Regions from separate parts of the Exiguobacterium sp. UBA3968 genome, predicted to be linked through region 3. Evidence: riboswitches for the same ligand, from Rfam matches in the RefSeq annotation. Region 3 holds a riboswitch; each other region holds the start of a gene.
What was found. A riboswitch is a leader RNA that binds a small molecule or an ion and turns the genes downstream of it on or off. The one in region 3 is predicted to bind thiamine pyrophosphate.

Region 1 (4,453 bases), 390 kb from region 3:
GCAACTGGATTCCAACTCCTCGCACAACAAGAAGCACAAGCGCCGGGAATACTGACGATCGTTCATCCGTCCGCAACTGATTTAGGCGACGCTCTGCGCATTCAGGGGTATCACGTCCAGTACGAAAGCGACTATCTCGTTTACAATCAGTGGCTGCAAATTTCGACGATGGGACAGACGACGATGCGGCAAATTGAACGCCTCGTTCGTGTTTTAGTTCGTGAAAATCAACGAATCATCATAAAGAATGAAAAAAACGAAAGACCTCTCAACCCCTGATTTCAAGCGGTTTGGAGGTCTTTCGACTTCAAAAAGATAAAAAAAGAGGTTTATGGATTTAAAACATAGGGGTATAAACTCATTAGCACCGCATCAAACCGGTGACTTACTCACACATGTTTCTCAATATCAGCGTAATGACCTGGGAGAGAAATGCAAAGTCACGAAAGCGTCAGATTCATGAGAGTCTGAAACCGATTGTCTTAGCATGATTCATATTGTTCAGGATTCGTCCTGCTCCTACATTCATTACCTTTTGAGGGCTATACCAAATTCAAGGGGGAAATGAACATGTCAGTTAATTTAACAGCCGAAAAACGCGAGGTACGTCCACGCTCACTCCGTAAACAATTGCGTCATGAAGGAAAAGCTCTTGGCGTCGTGTATGGTTACAAAGTGGAAAGTACACCAATCGCATTTGAAGAAAAAGAATTGCTTAAAATCGTCCGAGAAAACGGTGAAAACGTCTTGATTTCACTCAAACTCGACGGCAAAAATATTAACGTCTTGATCAATTGCCGTGATATGGATGTCTTCACACCAACAGTCGATCACGTTGAATTCATCGCCGTGAAAATGGATGAAGAAACAGAAGTCGAAGCAGACGTTGTACTCGTTGGCGAAGCAGCCGGTGCAAAAGTTGGTGGCTTCCTATCACAAACACTCTTTAAAGTAACAGTCGCCGCTACACCAGATAAATTACCAGAGAACGTCGAAGTCGACGTCACGAACCTCGAAATCGGCGATTCGATTTCTGTAGCCGATCTTCCAGAACAAAAAGATTTCCGCATCGTTACAGAAGGCGATATTCAAGTCGCAGCTGTCGTCGAATCGACACTCGAGCAGGATCTTGAAGAAATCGAGGAAGCAGAGGCACAAGCAGAAGCTGGCGAAGACAACGAAGCGGAAGCAACAGAAGCGTCTTCAGAAGAAACAGCTGAAGAGAACGAAGACAATAAATAAGTCGTTTAACGATACGCCCTTTGCGGCGTATCGTTTTTTTGTGTCTTGACAACAGACGCTGGATTGCCTAAAGTGAACAGCGTATCACCTATTACCATATCCACTAGGGGAGCCCAATTGGCTGAGACGATTCACTTCGGACCCTTCGAACCTGATCTAGTTCATACTAGCGTAGGAAAGTGGAGCGATCACATCCAATGACTCCTGCTGCGCGCAGTTTTTCTGAGGACCGCTCTCTTTTTTACGGAGGGCGGTCTTTTTTGGCGTCTCCCCCATTCAAAGGAGGACGTATCTAATGCAACACTGGAAAATGAAAGAAATCATGGTCATGATGATGCTCGCCGTCGCTTGCGGCGTCATCTATCTTGGTTGGTCAACACTCTGGTTGCCGATCTCAGCGATCTTCGGTCCTGTCGGTGCCAACTGGATGTTTGGCATTTGGATCATTGCGAGTCCGCTCGTCGCAGCAATCATTCAAAAGCCAGGTGCCGCTTTAATTGCGGAAGTCGTCGCGGCAGCCGTCGAACTGTTCACGGGAAGTCATTTTGGTTTATCCGCTCTTCTGATCGGAGTCTGCCAAGGACTTGGTGCGGAACTCGTCTTCGCGATGACGCGTTACCGTCGTTATGACACATGGACCTTGATGTTATCGGGTGTCGGAGCCGCGATTGGTAGCATCGTTTATAGTCTAATCGCGAACGGATTCGGTTACTACACAACGACGACGTTGCTTGCGACAACTGGCTTACAATTGATCAGCGGCGCATTACTCGGTGGCTTGCTTGCAGCCATTCTCGTCCGTCGCCTTGTTGCGACTGGTGTCTTGAACGGGTTTGCGGCAGGACGTACGAAACGAGAAATCGCATGATTACTGTCGACGACCTCAGCATCCGCTATCCCGGTCAGATGAAATCGGTGCTCAATCATGTATCGCTGACGATTGAGCAAGGGACGACCCTTCTGCTCGGACGAAGTGGGAGTGGCAAGACGACATTACTTCATGCCCTTGCCGGACTGACACCGGAAACGATTGAAGTCGAACAGACTGGTACCGTTACCCGGTCCGGTTCGGTCGGAATCTTGTTTCAAAATCCAGAAGAACAGTTCTGCATGGAGACGATCGGACGCGAAATCGCTTTTAGTTTAGAAAATCGCTCGATTCCGCGCGTGGAGATGGATGAACGAATTGAACGCTTACTCGCACTCGTCGGTCTCCCCCTCCCCTTCTCGACACCGATCGCGAGTCTATCCGGTGGAATGAAACAGCGTCTCGCGCTCGCAGCGGTCCTAGCACTTGAGCCGACGATCTTATTACTCGATGAACCAACGGCTCAGATTGATCCAATCGGACAACATGAGCTGATGGCGTTGATTTTTCGGATTCAAAAAGAACACGATTTAACGATCGTCTTGATCGAACACCAACTCGATGTCTGTTTGTCGTACGTCGACCAGGTCGTCTTGCTTGAGGACGGATCGATTACTGCGACAGCAGATCCACGGGATCTGTTCCCCCAGGATTACAAAGAGCTTCAAACGAAAGGTATTGCCGTTCCCTCTTTGTATCCGTATACGTTAGAGACATTACCCATAGATGGACCGCAAGCGGCGCGACTTCATGTGCCTTCCCCCGACGCTACAGCTGGTCGCTCTTTGTTACACGTCGCTGCATTATCGACGAAAGCACCATATCCGCTGACCGATGCGACATTTTCCCTGCAGACAGGAGAATGGGTGATGCTGCTTGGGGCAAATGGATCCGGGAAAAGTACATTGCTTGCGACACTCGGGCGGTTGCTTCCCAATCGTGGAACGTATCAGCTCCAGGGACGTCCGGTTCATCGTTACTCCCGGCGTCGCTTTTATGAGCACGTTGGCTATGTCTTTCAACAACCGGATCTGCAGTTTCTTAAGCTGACGGTCGAAGCGGAAATCGACTGGAGCCACCGGGCAGCGACGAACGTTAAGCGCGCGGCGTTGCTCGAACGGCTGGAACTGACATCTGTCAAACAGCAGTCACCACTTGCTCTTAGTACGGGGCAACAACGACGGCTCAGCGTCGCAACGATGCTCGGACAAACGAAAGACTTATTGTTGCTCGATGAACCGACCTTCGGACAAGATGGATTGACGACACGACGCTTAATGGAACAGTTACAGATGGAACAACAGAACGGTACGACACTCGTCATGGCGACGCATGATATGGAGCTCGTCGCCCGGTATGCGGATCGTGTCCTCGTCATGGAGCAAGGACGGATTGCTTTTGACGGTCGCCCAAGCGAGTTATTCGCTGACGTTCCATTACTCGAGCGCTGTCAGCTACAACGTCCACTTTCGTACCAATTCCAGGAGGTGAAACGTGATGCAAACGAACTTGTCCCCGTTCGCTAAACTCAATCCCGTCATTAAGGGAGGCGGATTGTTTTTGATCATGTTTGCCTTGATTGCAACGAATGACTGGGTCAAAACGTTAGTATTTCTGAGTTTTGCTATCGCAATGCTACTCCTCTCCGGATGGGGTCCTTTTGATTTCTTGAAGCGACTTGCGCCGTATAGTCTATTATTCTTATTGACGTTCTGGATGATGGCGGCTTTCGGCAAAGGAACGAATACTCTTTGGTCGTTTGGTTGGTTTCATGTCACGTCGGAAAGCGTCGCGCACGGCTGGTTACTTGCCTTGCGGATGGCCACGTTCGTCTGCTTGAGCCTCGCTTTCGTCACGACGACCGACGCGACCCGTTTCGTAATGAGCTTGATCCATCAGGCGAAGTTATCACCCCGCTTTGCTTACGGATTCCTTGCCGGGATTCGCTTTCTGCCGCAACTGGTCGAAGAAGTCCGCGTTTTGCGGCAAGTCCGGATGATTCGCAATGTGCACAGTCGCTTTCCTGGTGATGGATTTCTTTCAATTGGCTTACCGCTCTTCTCACGATCGATCCAGCGGGCAGAACGGATGGCGATTGCTCTCGAAGCCCGTCACTTTTCAGCAGAGCGAACGTATTACGAGGTACCGGTCGTTCAGCGTCAGGATATTATTTATCTCGTGATCATCCTCCTATTCATCAGTCTTGTCTTTTGGCTATGATTACCGCCACCCGTATCCGGGTACACTCTAGCAAGACAGATTGAAGGAGAACGACATGAAACGTATCCTCTTGATTGGTGCAGGTCACGCTCACCTGCATTGCATTACACACGGACCAACAGA
Region 2 (4,453 bases), 990 kb from region 3:
TCGGTCCAAAAAACAGGAACCGGGCAAGAATATGGCGGGCTTCCGCTTCTGGAACGGCAATGCGGTCTCTAAACCAGTCGATTAAGCGAGCATCCTCCTCGAAATGGGCATGCTGGGACAAGTAACCGATCCGGTTCGATGGTCCACGCGTGAGCGTGCCTGCGTCTGGTGACAATTCATCAAGCAACAGTGCGAGCAACGTCGATTTCCCGCTCCCATTCGTTCCGACGATTGCAACCCGATCTTGAGCCATGATTTCGAACGAGACAACATCGAAAATGCGACGGGAATCGTAAGCGAAAGAGAGCTCTTCAGCGCGAAAGACGACTTGACTCGTATGATCGGTAGAAGAAAAAGAGACATCAGCGGTTTTGGCTTCGAGTTGCGGTCGTTTGATCCGTTCGATTCGCTCGAGTGCCCGCTCCATCGATTTTGCTTTACGGAATAATTTCTCACTCGGTGGAGATGCTTCGTTTGCCCACTGCCGTAGTCGACGAATCGCTTCCTTCATCTTCTTGATTTTTTTCTGTTGTTCCTGATAGGCGTGGAACTGTTCCATCAAGCGACGTTCTCGTTCGACGACGAACGCGCTGTAGTTCCCTAGGTAGGAGGTCAGTTCACCATCTTCAAGCTCGACGATCGAGGTGACGACGGCGTCTAAGAAGACCCGGTCGTGAGAGACGAGCAGGATAGTTCCAGTGTAGTCCCGTAAGAATTGTTCTAACCATTCAACGGCAGCTAAATCAAGATGGTTCGTCGGCTCATCAAGGATTAGGAGGTGTGGTTCCATCAGCAACATGCGACCGAGGCAAATCTTCGTTTGCTCACCGCCGCTCAACTGATGGAAAGGGCGAGTGAGTAACGGACGTAAATGTAATCCGTTCACCATGCGCTCGATCTTCGAGTCGAGTAGATAGCCATCTTTTTGTTCGAATGCATTTGTCGCTTCCGCATATCGAACGAGTAGTGCATCCAGATCATCTGGCGCTGTCGCCATCAAAAGCTCCAACTGTTGCATCCGAGAACGGATTGCGAGGATCTCTTCAAACGCCGTCCAAAGGACGTCGAGTCCGGTCATTGTCTCGGCATAAGTGGGAAGTTGTTCCAAGTAGCCAATCGTCAAACCGTTCTTTTGATAGATGACGCCACCGTCCGGTTGGTCAAGGCGAGCAAGTAAGCGGAGTAATGTCGTTTTACCACTCCCATTTCGTCCAATCAGACCGACACGATCGTGTTCGTTTAAGAAGAGGGAAACGTCCGTTAAAATCGTTTCGCCTCCGAATTGTTTTGTCAGATGTTGAATGTCGCAAATCATCATAATAAGTTGATCCTTTCGCGCGCATTAAAAAAAGGGAGAGCGCAAATAGCACTCTCCCTAGTGTGTGAAAGATGCGCTTTGCTGTATTTTTCAATCATGAAGTTCTAAAAAGGGCAGACGGGTGCCTTAGAACGCCATTCCATGAAAAATCGCGCGCAACAGATACAATTGTTCCATTAACCAATGTTTGCACGCAGCAAAGTCCATCATTTCACACCACCTTTCGTTTCAGATACAACCAGTTTACCATTATCTTGTTAATTGCGGAAGTCTGAATTATTTGAACACACCAGCAATCGAGCTGAAGAAGTCACTCAGACCATCAAATAATTTAGCGAAGAATCCTTTTGTCTCCTCGGACGTTGCAAACGCATGGATGTCTTGACCAGCATTTTTCAGTCCACTCTCGATTTGCCCCCAGTTGATGTTCGCTTGCTCCATTTGATTGAATAGATTCGTCAACCGATCCATCTGTGCATCAGACAGTTGGATGTTGTTGTTTTGAATGACTTGGACGATCAGGTTTTCGATCTCGACTTTTGTTTCCGGTTTTTGATTCGCGATTTCGGCCTTGATCTCATTCATCAAATCAGCGACTTTATCTGTCCCGACTGTCTTCCCGACGTCTGATGTGACCGATAATTCTTGCTGTGCTAAATCTTTCCGTTCGTCACTCAGCTTGATTCCGGTCTCAGCCGAAGTTTGATCATAGGCTTTCATGATTCCTGTCAGTGCCGATGTTCCAGTCACTTTATAAGGAGAAGTGATCGTGATGTCGGCATCTTTGACACCTGCCGTGACGAGAGCGTTGAGATACATATCCTTCGTCACCCACGTGATGTTTTCCGTCGCAACGGAAAGTCCGTCACCTTTTTCCGTCAATTCGATCTTAGCGGATGAATACATGTTGCCGCCCTTTTGTGACTGGGGGATGTTTTTCCCGAGGTATTTTTCTTCGTCTGCAGAGGTTGCGATGATCGGTGTGATACCTTCCGGTGCATTGAGACGTGAAAGCACCCAAGCCTTATCTTTTGCGCCGAGTGACTCACCGAGAGTGACGATCGTCTTATCGACGACCTGCTCGGCGGATGCGGCTGTCGGAAGTAATAAAGCAGAAGCGATAACGGCTGACGCCATGATTTTTGTTGGTGTATGCATAATGAAATCCTCCAATTGTAAGTAACAGAATGAATTATAGTATCAGGTACTAAAATTAGTGTACGAGAACGAAAGAAGTTCGGAATCGGTCTGTAGATGGAGACGATATCCGCCTTCTGACACTCCATAGTATAGCGAAAAGAGGACAACTTGACTTCCATTTTCAGCATGCTATAGTGGATTTGAATCGAATAATGACCACTAGGGGAGTCGGTAGGCCGACTGAGACGAACGAAGACGTTCGGACCCTTTGAACCTGATTAAGTTCGTACTTACGGAGGGAAGTGGCGTCAAGTCTTGTTCTTCTTGCGCCATGCCCGTGTGTTTCGGGGTGGTGTTTTTTCGTTTCATAAAAACAAGGAGGATGAGATCATGACATTCACACAAGAAATCAAACAAGCAGCACAAGCGTATTGGGACAGTAGTTTTACGCACCCATTCGTTCAAGGAATCGGCGAGGGAACGTTACCGCTCTCGAAATTTCGACATTATGTCATGCAGGATGCGTATTACTTAAAACACTTTGCGAAGATTCAAGCGAAGGCAGCGTCAAAAGCAGATGACTTTGCGACGATCGCGACACTTGCCGAGCACGCGACTTCGACATATGAGGCAGAACTGAGCTTGCATCAATCATTTTTCGAGCCGCTCGGTATCACGGAAGCAGACCTTGAAGCATTTGAACCGGCACCAACGGCATATGCTTACGTCTCACACATGCATCATGCGAGTGAAGGGACGCTTGGTGAGACAATTGCTGCTATCTTGCCATGTTACTGGTTGTATTATGAAGTTGGACAACAATTATTGACGTGTACACCGGATGAAAAAATCTATCAGCAATGGATCGACACATATAGTTCGGAATGGTTCGAAAAGGTCGTCTTTGAACAGATTGCACGGCTTGATGCGTTGGCGGAACAAGCAAGTCCGACTGAACGAGAGCGGATGAAACGGCATTTCGTGACTAGTTGTTACTATGAGTTACTCTTCTGGCACATGGGGTGGACGGAAGAGACGTTCACGTCGGTCTACGAAACGATTCCAGCTCGCCCGGTATCTTCTTAAACCAGTAGATGGTAGAATTAGGAATACCATCTAGTGAAAGTAGGGATTGGAATGGAAATCATAGTCATCGCACTCGTGATCCTCGCGGCATATGTCGTGCAACAGGTGCTCGGAAAAGTGAAAGTGAGATTTGTTGGGTACATCATTCCCATATTGATGGCGGTGTACGGCACATATGCTACGATTCAGAATTTTCAGGTGTTGCTTCAGTTTGGTTTTACAACGGGGAGAACTATCGCAACTGTCCTGGTCGTCGTCCTCTATGCTTCGTTGACTTATTCACTTCATCGTGTCTACGAGCGTGCGAAAGCAGAAACTGAATCTTCATATCAATTATTAAAAGACCGAGGCATCCTTTAAAGGAGTCTCGGTCTTTTGGTGTATCATGTTCTCATTTTTTCCAATTTTTAAAGCCGTCACCGAATTCGAGATGCAGTTGATCGGTAAAGATACCGTTCTGAAAGACCGGCACATCAACTGGTAAGGTGCCTTGCGGTTTGAGCGTTCCGAAGATGGCTCGAATACCGGCAGGAAGATTTGGTCCCGCTGATTTCAGATTGCCTGCTTCGGAGTCCGGTCCGTTCGGATCCCCTTTAAAACCATAGACGAGGACGTGTGCCGGTGCGTCCGGTTGAACGGCGACATCGTATGGATTGCGGAGGCTAAGCAAGACGGATGGTATATCTGTTTGTTTCGCATACCGGAAGATTGAAGCCGGAATCGCTTGTTCTGGTGCAGTAGGCAGTAGTTTGGCACTCGTATTGACGTTTGAACCGACGATGATGTAATCTGCTGCATCGAGTTGTGCCCGTAGTGTCGGGTTTTGGTCGAGCGGTAGCGTAGTAGCCGAGTAATTCGCTGTCGTTACGTGCCAGTTCCGGTTCTTAGGCAGGGAAGCAATCGTCTTTT
Region 3 (4,453 bases):
GACGCTGAAAAAGAGGCGATTGAGACGCTAAAAGAGGCTGGATTCGCTAAAGTCGAGGTCGAACGTGAAAAGTCGGATGAAATCGAGCGAGGTAATGTGATCCGGCAATCGATCTCGGCTGGTACGGAGGTCATCGCGAAAGAACAAACGATTACGATCACCGTCTCGGAAGGAACATCTTCTTTCGAGTTGAAGGATTTGACGAACTTATCGAGTGACGAAGCAAAAGCCTACCTGGACGAAAAAGGGCTCGATGGAACGTTCGAGCAAGAATTTTCTAGCGACGTGAAACTCGATCAAGTTATCCGTCAATTCCCACAAGCAGGGACTCAAGTCGAACCGAACGACTCCGTGACGGTCTTCATCTCAAAAGGTGAGGAAGAAAAAACGTTGACAGCGACGTTCCCTGAAAAGGTCGTCTATGACGCGGTCAGCGAGAACGAGGACGAGGAACCACCGAAACAAGTCATCCGGATTGAGACGGAAGATGCGAAAGGGAAGCGGACCGTCATCGAGGAATCGATTGATCAAGATGAGACATTCGACGTGCCGGTGACGATTGATCCGGGAGAAGAAGGCAAGATTACGATTTATAAAGACGATACGGTGTATCGTTCAAAAACCATCACGTACAATCAAGCAAAAGACGCACAGTGAATGTGATGAAAAAGGAGTGCATAGGATGACGGAACAACGCATCGAAGAGAATCGAGAAGGAACGATCATACGCCTGCAGGGTGGCTTTTATGATGTCATGACACCAGAAGGAGAGGTCCGTTCACGGGCAAGAGGGAATTTCCGAAAACGCGGCATCAGTCCAGTCGTTGGAGACGAAGTCGTTCTTCATATCGAAAGTGAGACCGGGTATATTCTCGAAGTGAAGGAGCGGGACAACTTTTTAGTACGCCCGCCTGTCGCGAATATCGATCAAGCGTTGCTTGTCGTCTCGGCTGCAGAACCTGATTTTTCAGCGCACTTGCTCGATCGTTTCCTCGTCTTGATCGAAGCGAAGGAAATCCAACCCGTCATCCTGTTAACGAAGATGGACTTGCTTGATGATGTCAAAGGTCCTGCAGTTAGAGAGGCAATTGCCGCTTACCGGAAGATTGGTTATACGGTCATCGAGACATCAAGTGAGACATTGACAGGTGTTGAACAAGTCCGTCCGTTACTGGCCGGGAAAACGAGCGTTCTTGCCGGACAATCCGGTGTTGGGAAAAGTTCATTGCTCAATGCACTGGAGCCCTCTCTTGATTTAGAAACAAGTGCCATCTCGAAATCACTCGGACGCGGACGTCATACGACGCGCCACGTCACATTGATGCCGCTTGCCGAAGGATTGATTGCCGATACGCCAGGTTTCTCGAACCTCGATTTTCCGTATGATATGGAAATCGAGGATGTACGGTGGAGCTTCCCTGAATTCGTGGCTGTACAAGATGATTGCAAATACCGAGGTTGCTTGCATTTGAATGAACCCGGTTGTGCCGTCAAGGAAGCCGTCGAAGCCCAAGAAATCATGTCCTCTCGTTATGAGAACTATGGTATGTTTATAGACGAAATCAAGAATCGAGCCCGGAGGTATTGAAGATGATTAAAATTGCACCATCTATCTTATCAGCAGATTTTGCGAATCTCGAACGCGATGTTAAAGCAGTCGAAGCAGCAGGCGCGGACTATATCCATTTTGATGTCATGGACGGTCAGTTCGTACCGAACATCTCATTTGGATTACCTGTGCTTAGCAGCTTACGTCAAAAGACGGATATGATTCTCGATGTCCATTTGATGATCGACCAGCCAGAACGTTTCGTCGAGGATTTCGTCAAAGCAGGGGCGGACATCGTGACGTTCCACGTCGAAGCGACGAATCATGTCCATCGTGTCTTGCAACAAATCAAAGCAGCGGGCGCAAAGGCAGGAGTCGTCTTGAATCCCCATACGCCATTATCAACGATTGAACACGTCCTTGAGGATGTCGATATGGTCTTATTGATGACGGTCAATCCGGGCTTCGGTGGACAAGCCTTCATCGAGCGTGTCATGCCAAAACTCGCATCACTTGCGCAAATGAAAGCAGATCGCGGTCTGACATTTGAAATCGAGATTGACGGTGGCGTCAATCCGGAAACGGCAAAGCTTTGCATCGATAACGGTGCGAACGTTCTCGTCGCAGGATCAGCAATCTACAATGCACCAGATTATGCGGAAGCGATTACTAGCATTCGTCAAGGGGCTGCCGTATAATAAGAACGAGAAAACGAAATATGATGACCGCAAGGGGTGTCGCTTGAAAAGCGGCTGAGAGGAGTCTTTTAGACTTTAACCCTTCGAACCTGTTCCGTTCAAACGGACGTAGGGATGTGGCGCACGCAGGCAGTACGGCGTTCGTCGTACTGCCTTTTTGCGTCCTCTCGTACAATAAAGGAGGAAAATAGCATGAAACGGTTACAAATGATGATGGAAATTGCCATCTTCGCCAGTCTCGGAGTCGTCTTTGATTTACTGATTCCATTCAAAATGCCACAAGGTGGCTCGATCAGCTTAGCGATGTTACCGATCTTCGTCATGGCATTTCGCCACGGGGTCGTCGGAGGGGTCGTCACGGGAGCGCTTGTCGGTACGATTCAATTGATGTTCGCTCCACAAGTCTTGACGATCGTTCAACCGATGCTTGACTATACGATTGCGTATGGTGTCGTCGGATTAAGTGGTCTGTTCGCGCGTCAAGTCAGACTAGCCGCACGCAATGGACAAAAGAAAAGCTTGATGGCGTTCGTTCTCCTGGCGACGTTATTAGGCGCAGGACTCCGTTATATCTGTCATGTCATCAGTGGAATCGTCTTTTTTGCCGAGTATGCCGAAGGTCCAGTCGTACCGTATTCATTGATTTATAACGCGACATACATGGTACCGTCTTACGTTCTTTGTGGTGTCGTTGCGGGTCTTTTATTTACGACTGCGCCACGCTTACTCCGTTATTCGGCACGAGGCGTCTGAGATGCGGGCGATTCTCGTCTGTGCCGGTCCGCGAGAAGAAGCGCCGGATTTACGGACGTTTTGTCAGCCAGGTGATTTTATCGTCGGTGTCGACGGTGGTGTTCAGACGATTGAAGCGTTTGGGCTGACATGCGACCTGACGATTGGTGATTTTGATTCGCTTGGTTATGTACCAGAAGGGGCAATCGTTCATCCGGCCGAGAAAGATGAAACGGATCTCGAACTGGCACTTCGTACAGTCTCAGAGGAGAAACAGTTTGAGGATACCTTCATTATCGGGGCGACAGGTGGGCGGCTCGACATGACCGTCCAAAATGTATATCTATTGAAGCGATACCCAGAGGCACGACTCGTGACGAAACGAGAAGAGGTACGATACTTGGCTGAGGGAACGTATGCAGTCGAAGCAGGGAGCTATCATTATCTTTCGTTCATTCCACTCGTACCATCGACTTTAAGCTTATCCGGAGTCAAATATCCACTTGATGCACATCCAGTACCGGTCGGAGGTTCCTTGACCGTCAGTAATGAATGGTGTGCGTCAGAAGCGAAGGTAGAGCTCCATCAAGGAGAACTATTGATGATGCGGACGCTTAAGGAATAGCACAATCATAGGAAAGAGGCCGTGGATGACTCCGCGGCCTCTTTTTAGATGAAATTATTCTTCGAGTTGAGAAGGGGCGACACGGATGTCGCTTTGAGCGGATAGATGTTTTCCTTTGACGAAGAGATGATAACTTCCCCACATGACAAGGAAGAAAGGAACACCGATGTATAGAGCGATTCGTTGATCCGCTTGAAACGCAAGACTGACGAGGACGACGACGTTAAGTGTCAACGAAATCAGTGGTAACACCGGATAGAGTGGTGTCTTGAATTTCAGTTCGGATAGATCGTGTCCGTTTCGGACGAACTGACGACGAAATGCAAGCTGCGAAGCAGAGATTGAAATCCAGCCGACTTGAGCCCCGAGTCCGGCTAAGGACAAGAGCCAAATGAAGACGGTATCTTCTGCGAAAAATGCGGTCAGAAGCGATAACATCGCGAACATCATCGTAAAGAGCAACGCCCGCATCGGCACACCACGTGCATTGACGTAAGATAATTTCTTTGAAATCATCCCTTCTTGCGCCATTGCCCATAACATCCGAGTCGCCGCATATAATCCGGAGTTTCCGACGGACAACAGTGCCGTCAAGACGACGATGTTCATCAAATCAGCAGCGTACGGAATACCGATCGCATCAAAGACCATGATGAACGGACTGCTGACTCCGCCAGCTGTTTCATACGGAATTAATGCACCAACGATCGTAATCGATAAGACGAAGAAGATGAACGTCCGCCAGACTGTATTGCGGATCGCTTTTGGAATCGATTTTTCGGGCGTGTCGGACTCCCCAGCCGCAACACCAATCAATTCCGTTCCTTGGAAGGCGAAGTTGACGGCAAT
Region 4 (4,453 bases), on a different contig from region 3:
GCAGCTGACGATTTAAGTGAACAGAAAGCTAAAAACGAACAACAGCAACAAGACAATGCTAAAAAACAAAAAAACTTAGAGTCTTCCGTTAATCAGGAGGGTCAAAAAATTTCTAAGACGCAACAAGAAGTCAATCGATTAGACGAAGCCTTGAATGAAAAGATCTTTGCTGTCGAAACGAAAGATCGTCAAATTAAGGCGACGGAACGAGAAATCGTTCAACTTGGAAAAGAAATCGAAAAGTATAAAGCGAAATTAAAACGCCAAGAAAAACTACTTGGGGATCGTCTTCGTGTCATGCAAGAAAATGACGGGAACTCGATTAAATGGGAAGAAGTCATTTTTGGGGCAAAAAACGTCGGTGACCTCGTTAGCCGTGTCATGGCCGGAAAATCGATTTCAAAGCAAGATGATAAAATGATCACGGATTATCAAAATACGCAAAAGCAATTAGCGGATGCACAACAAGAAGTGAAAGACAAGAAAGCACAATTGGTTGTTGAAAAGCAAGAATTGAAACGCCAACAAGCAGAACTTGAATCGCAATTAAAAGAGCGAAACAAACGCTTAAAAGAATTACGTAAGAAAAAAGAGAAATTTGAAACACAATTGATGGATGCAAAAGAAGTCCAGCAAATTCTGATTGCTCAAGAAAAAGCGATTGCAGCTGAAAAGGCAGCACGTGAACGTGAAGCACGTATCGAAAAAGAGCGTCAAGCTCAAGCAGCACGTGAAGCAAAAGCGCGAGCAGAAGCTGAAGCAGCTCAAGCAGCGGCTCAAAAAGAAGCTGAGCAACAAGCAGCTAAAGAAGCAGCGGCTCAGCAGGCAGCACAAGAGAAAGCGTCGCAAGCAGCGAAACCTTCTGGTTCGACGAAACAATCGACTCCAAAAGCATCTACACCTGCGCCAGCACCAGCTGCGCCAGCACCAGCTGCGCCAACACCGTCAGCACCTGCGACACCTAAACCGTCACCATCATCCGGTGGTCTGTTCATCCATCCAACGGTTGGGGCTGTCACGCAAGGCTATGGCTCAGCAGGTGGAGAAAACGGTTATACGTTCCATAACGGGATCGACTTTGGTGGTCCGGTTGGAACTCCAATCGTTGCAGCTGCAACAGGAACAGTCATTACAGCATCAGGTGGTGGTCCTTACGGAAACCACATCATGATTGCTCACCAATTAAACGGTAAAACGTACACAACATTGTATGCTCATATGAGCGCACTCAATGCTCACGCAGGTCAACGCGTCAGTCAAGGTGAACAAATCGGTTTACGTGGAAGTACTGGGAATTCAACTGGTCCACACTTACACTTTGAAATCCACGTCGGTGGATACAGCTATAGTGCAACTGGTCCAGCTAGCTCAGTGAACCCAATGACGATGTTTTAAACAGTAAAGAATCGTTGCTTATGCAGCGGTTCTTTTTTTGCGATTTTCAAAAAATAAATGATTATATTACAAAAAAACGTTTTCATTTGAAATGTAAATGAAATTTTTTTGAAACGATTAGGGTGCTATAATCTATTTCAGATATGAGAGAAACTTGAATACTATAATAAAATATGAAAAACATAAGTGAGGAAAACGATATATGCTAAAAAAACTAATTTCTACCATTGTTTTAGGAGCATTACTTATAACAGGAACACAACCAATTGCGGCAGCAACGATCAAAGAAAAAAAGGCTGAAAATGCCGCAGAACAACGTAAATTAGAAAAAGCAATTAAAAAACAAGAGTCGAAAATTTCGAAAGAACAACGTCAAATCAATCGAATCGATGCAGCGATCAACGAAAAGATTTTTCAGATTTCCGAAAAAAATAAACAAATCGAGAAATTGAATTTGCGAATCGATGAATTAAAAGCAGACATCGTTCGCTACGAAGAGATGTTGAAAAAACAAGAAGAACTACTCGGTGATCGTCTACGTGTCTTCCAAGAAAACGATGGAAACTCAATCAAATGGGAAGAAGTCATTTTTGGATCGAAGGATTTAGGTGATTTATTTAGTCGTGTCATGGCAGGGAAAAAAATCGCAGAGCAAGATGATAAAATGATTTCGGATTACATCGCAACCCAACAAAAGCTAGCGGAAGCAAAACAAGCGCTCGTTGAAAAAAAGGCGGAGCAGGTTGAAGAGAAGAAAACATTAATCGAACAAAAAAAAGCGTTGAAAGTTCAAATGAAAGAACGCAGTGCTACGCTTAAAAAATTACGAAAAGGTAAGACGAAGTTTACGACAGAACTTCTAGACGCGAAAGAACTACAAGCCACACTTGAAGCTCAAGAACGTGCGATTGCGGCAGCGAAGGCAGCAGCTAAAGTAGCGGCTGAAAGAGCAGCAGCCGAGAAAGCAGCAGCTGAAAAAGCCGCTAAAGCGAATGCTCAAGCAGCAAAACAAGCAGGTAAGAGTTCAGAATCACCTACTTCAGTTGCCCCACCCGTTGTTTCGAGCGGTGGGAAATTCGTTCGTCCATCTTCTGGTGGCGTATCACAAGGGTTTGGACCAGCAAGCGGTGCGAACGGCTATACGTTCCATAATGGTGTCGATTTCAGTGGTTCGGTCGGCTCACCAATCGTCGCAGCAGCAGCTGGAACGGTCATTACAGCTTCAGGTGGTGGGCCTTATGGAAATCACGTCATGATTTCTCACTTCCTTGACGGGAAAGTCTATACGACAGTCTACGCTCATATGAGTTCATTATCTGTTCATGCAGGACAAACAGTTTCTCAAGGTCAGCAAGTTGGAACACTTGGTAGTACTGGGAATTCAACAGGACCACACTTGCATTTCGAACTACATGTCGGAGGCTATCAGTACAGTGCCTCTTCTCCTCTGAATGCAGTTAATCCATTAGCATACCTATAATTCAAAACGAGCTTCGGCTCGTTTTTTTCTTGCCGCTATGCTACAGTTAAGGCGAAATGAATACTTGAGCAACTAGGGGAGCTGGAGGAATCCGGCTGAGAGGAAAACCAATCTGTTTTCGACCCTATTACCTGAACTGGATAATACCAGCGTAGGAAAGTTGAGCCGAACGGATACCGAAATGGTTGGATAACGATTTCGTATAGCGTCGACTGCTTTTTTACAGCGGTCGACGCTTTTTTTGTCGGTAACAACTCCCTTACATTGCTCGATGGAAAGGTGAGAAAAATATGAAACATGTATTGACGATTGCGGGATCTGACTCCGGTGGTGGAGCTGGAATTCAGGCAGATTTAAAGACATTTTCGGCATTGGGCGTTTATGGGATGAGTGTTTTGACGGCGGTAACGGCTCAAAATACACTGGGCGTTCAAGCAGTAGAAGAGTTATCATCGGAAATCGTTGATGCCCAATTAGCTTCAATCTTTTCAGATATTCGTGTGGATGCTATCAAAATCGGTATGGTCTCGAATGCACAAACGATTCACGTCATTGCAACACATCTTCGCAAACAGACAGTTCCGATCATACTAGACCCTGTCATGGTCGCAAAAGGCGGGCATGCCCTATTGCGGACGGAGGCAGAGGAAGCACTAATCGCGGAGTTACTGCCACTTGCGACACTCGTCACACCAAATTTACCGGAAGCAGAGCGCTTAACAGGGCAGTCAGTTACTAATCTAGAGGAGATGCGACTGGCGATGCATCAGTTGGCTATGAAGACTGGAGCCGTCTTGCTAAAAGGTGGACATCTACCGGGAGCTGCCACGGATTTATTATGGGACGGGCGAGAGGAATATCGTTTCACATCAGATCGGTTAGATAATCAACATACTCACGGAACAGGCTGTACCTTATCTGCAGCGATTGCGGCACGGATGGCACTTGGAGAAGCTTTACCGGACAGTGTACGTCAGGCCAAGAAGTATGTTACAGAGGCGATTCGTCATGGATTTGCTCTCGGACAAGGGATTGGACCGACACATCATTTTCATTCACTTTGGAGGGATACACATGTTTACGACCATTCTTAAACACAAACCACTCATTCATCATTTGACGAACACAGTCACGATCAATGATTGCGCCAATGTCACACTCGCCGTTGGCGCATCTCCAGTCATGGCGGAGGATATTCGCGAAGTGGAAGAGATGGTTCGACTTGCGCAAGCTCTTGTCTTGAACATTGGAACAATTGATGCAGACATGCAAGCAGCTCAACGACTCGCCGCAAGCGAAGCGAGACGCTTGAACGTTCCGATCATCCTTGATCCAGTTGGAGCGGGAGCTACATCATTGCGTACGTCCTTTTCAAAAGAATTGAGTAGACTCGGATGTACGGTCGTTAAAGGAAATGCTTCAGAAATCAAGACATTGCTTGGGGAGAATGGACGAACAAAAGGAGTCGATGCTGCTAGTGATGAGATCATGGATCGAGAAATCATTCGTGCATTCGCTCGTAAACAAAAGTCCGTCATTGTCGTCACAGGTCCAATCGACTACATCACGGATGGCATG

Region 1: it holds a riboswitch for thiamine pyrophosphate, as region 3 does, so the genes downstream of both, B3S86_RS06285 (ECF transporter S component) here and thiT (energy-coupled thiamine transporter ThiT) in region 3, are expected to answer to the same signal.
Region 2: it holds a riboswitch for thiamine pyrophosphate, as region 3 does, so the genes downstream of both, tenA (thiaminase II) here and thiT (energy-coupled thiamine transporter ThiT) in region 3, are expected to answer to the same signal.
Region 4: it holds a riboswitch for thiamine pyrophosphate, as region 3 does, so the genes downstream of both, thiD (bifunctional hydroxymethylpyrimidine kinase/phosphomethylpyrimidine kinase) here and thiT (energy-coupled thiamine transporter ThiT) in region 3, are expected to answer to the same signal.

Annotation. Positions count from the first base shown of each region.
Region 1 covers NZ_DGCW01000005.1:877,643-882,095, forward strand. The annotation lists gene B3S86_RS06275 (GNAT family N-acetyltransferase) at 1-279, shown strand, start outside; gene B3S86_RS06280 (50S ribosomal protein L25/general stress protein Ctc) at 571-1,242, shown strand; TPP riboswitch at 1,338-1,437, shown strand; gene B3S86_RS06285 (ECF transporter S component) at 1,538-2,110, shown strand; gene B3S86_RS06290 (ABC transporter ATP-binding protein) at 2,107-3,636, shown strand; gene B3S86_RS06295 (energy-coupling factor transporter transmembrane component T family protein) at 3,608-4,330, shown strand; gene B3S86_RS06300 (NAD(P)/FAD-dependent oxidoreductase) at 4,386-4,453, shown strand, end outside.
Region 2 covers NZ_DGCW01000005.1:276,633-281,085, forward strand. The annotation lists gene abc-f (ribosomal protection-like ABC-F family protein) at 1-1,318, opposite strand, end outside; gene B3S86_RS03070 (DUF1002 domain-containing protein) at 1,595-2,476, opposite strand; TPP riboswitch at 2,670-2,776, shown strand; gene tenA (thiaminase II) at 2,849-3,544, shown strand; gene B3S86_RS03080 (hypothetical protein) at 3,596-3,904, shown strand; gene B3S86_RS03085 (glycoside hydrolase family 3 protein) at 3,936-4,453, opposite strand, start outside.
Region 3 covers NZ_DGCW01000005.1:1,269,211-1,273,663, reverse strand. The annotation lists gene pknB (Stk1 family PASTA domain-containing Ser/Thr kinase) at 1-657, shown strand, start outside; gene rsgA (ribosome small subunit-dependent GTPase A) at 683-1,588, shown strand; gene rpe (ribulose-phosphate 3-epimerase) at 1,591-2,247, shown strand; TPP riboswitch at 2,270-2,379, shown strand; gene thiT (energy-coupled thiamine transporter ThiT) at 2,440-3,000, shown strand; gene B3S86_RS08430 (thiamine diphosphokinase) at 3,002-3,604, shown strand; gene B3S86_RS08425 (amino acid permease) at 3,659-4,453, opposite strand, start outside.
Region 4 covers NZ_DGCW01000008.1:119,047-123,499, reverse strand. The annotation lists gene B3S86_RS14545 (murein hydrolase activator EnvC family protein) at 1-1,395, shown strand, start outside; gene B3S86_RS14540 (murein hydrolase activator EnvC family protein) at 1,598-2,875, shown strand; TPP riboswitch at 2,940-3,050, shown strand; gene thiD (bifunctional hydroxymethylpyrimidine kinase/phosphomethylpyrimidine kinase) at 3,166-3,969, shown strand; gene thiM (hydroxyethylthiazole kinase) at 3,950-4,453, shown strand, end outside.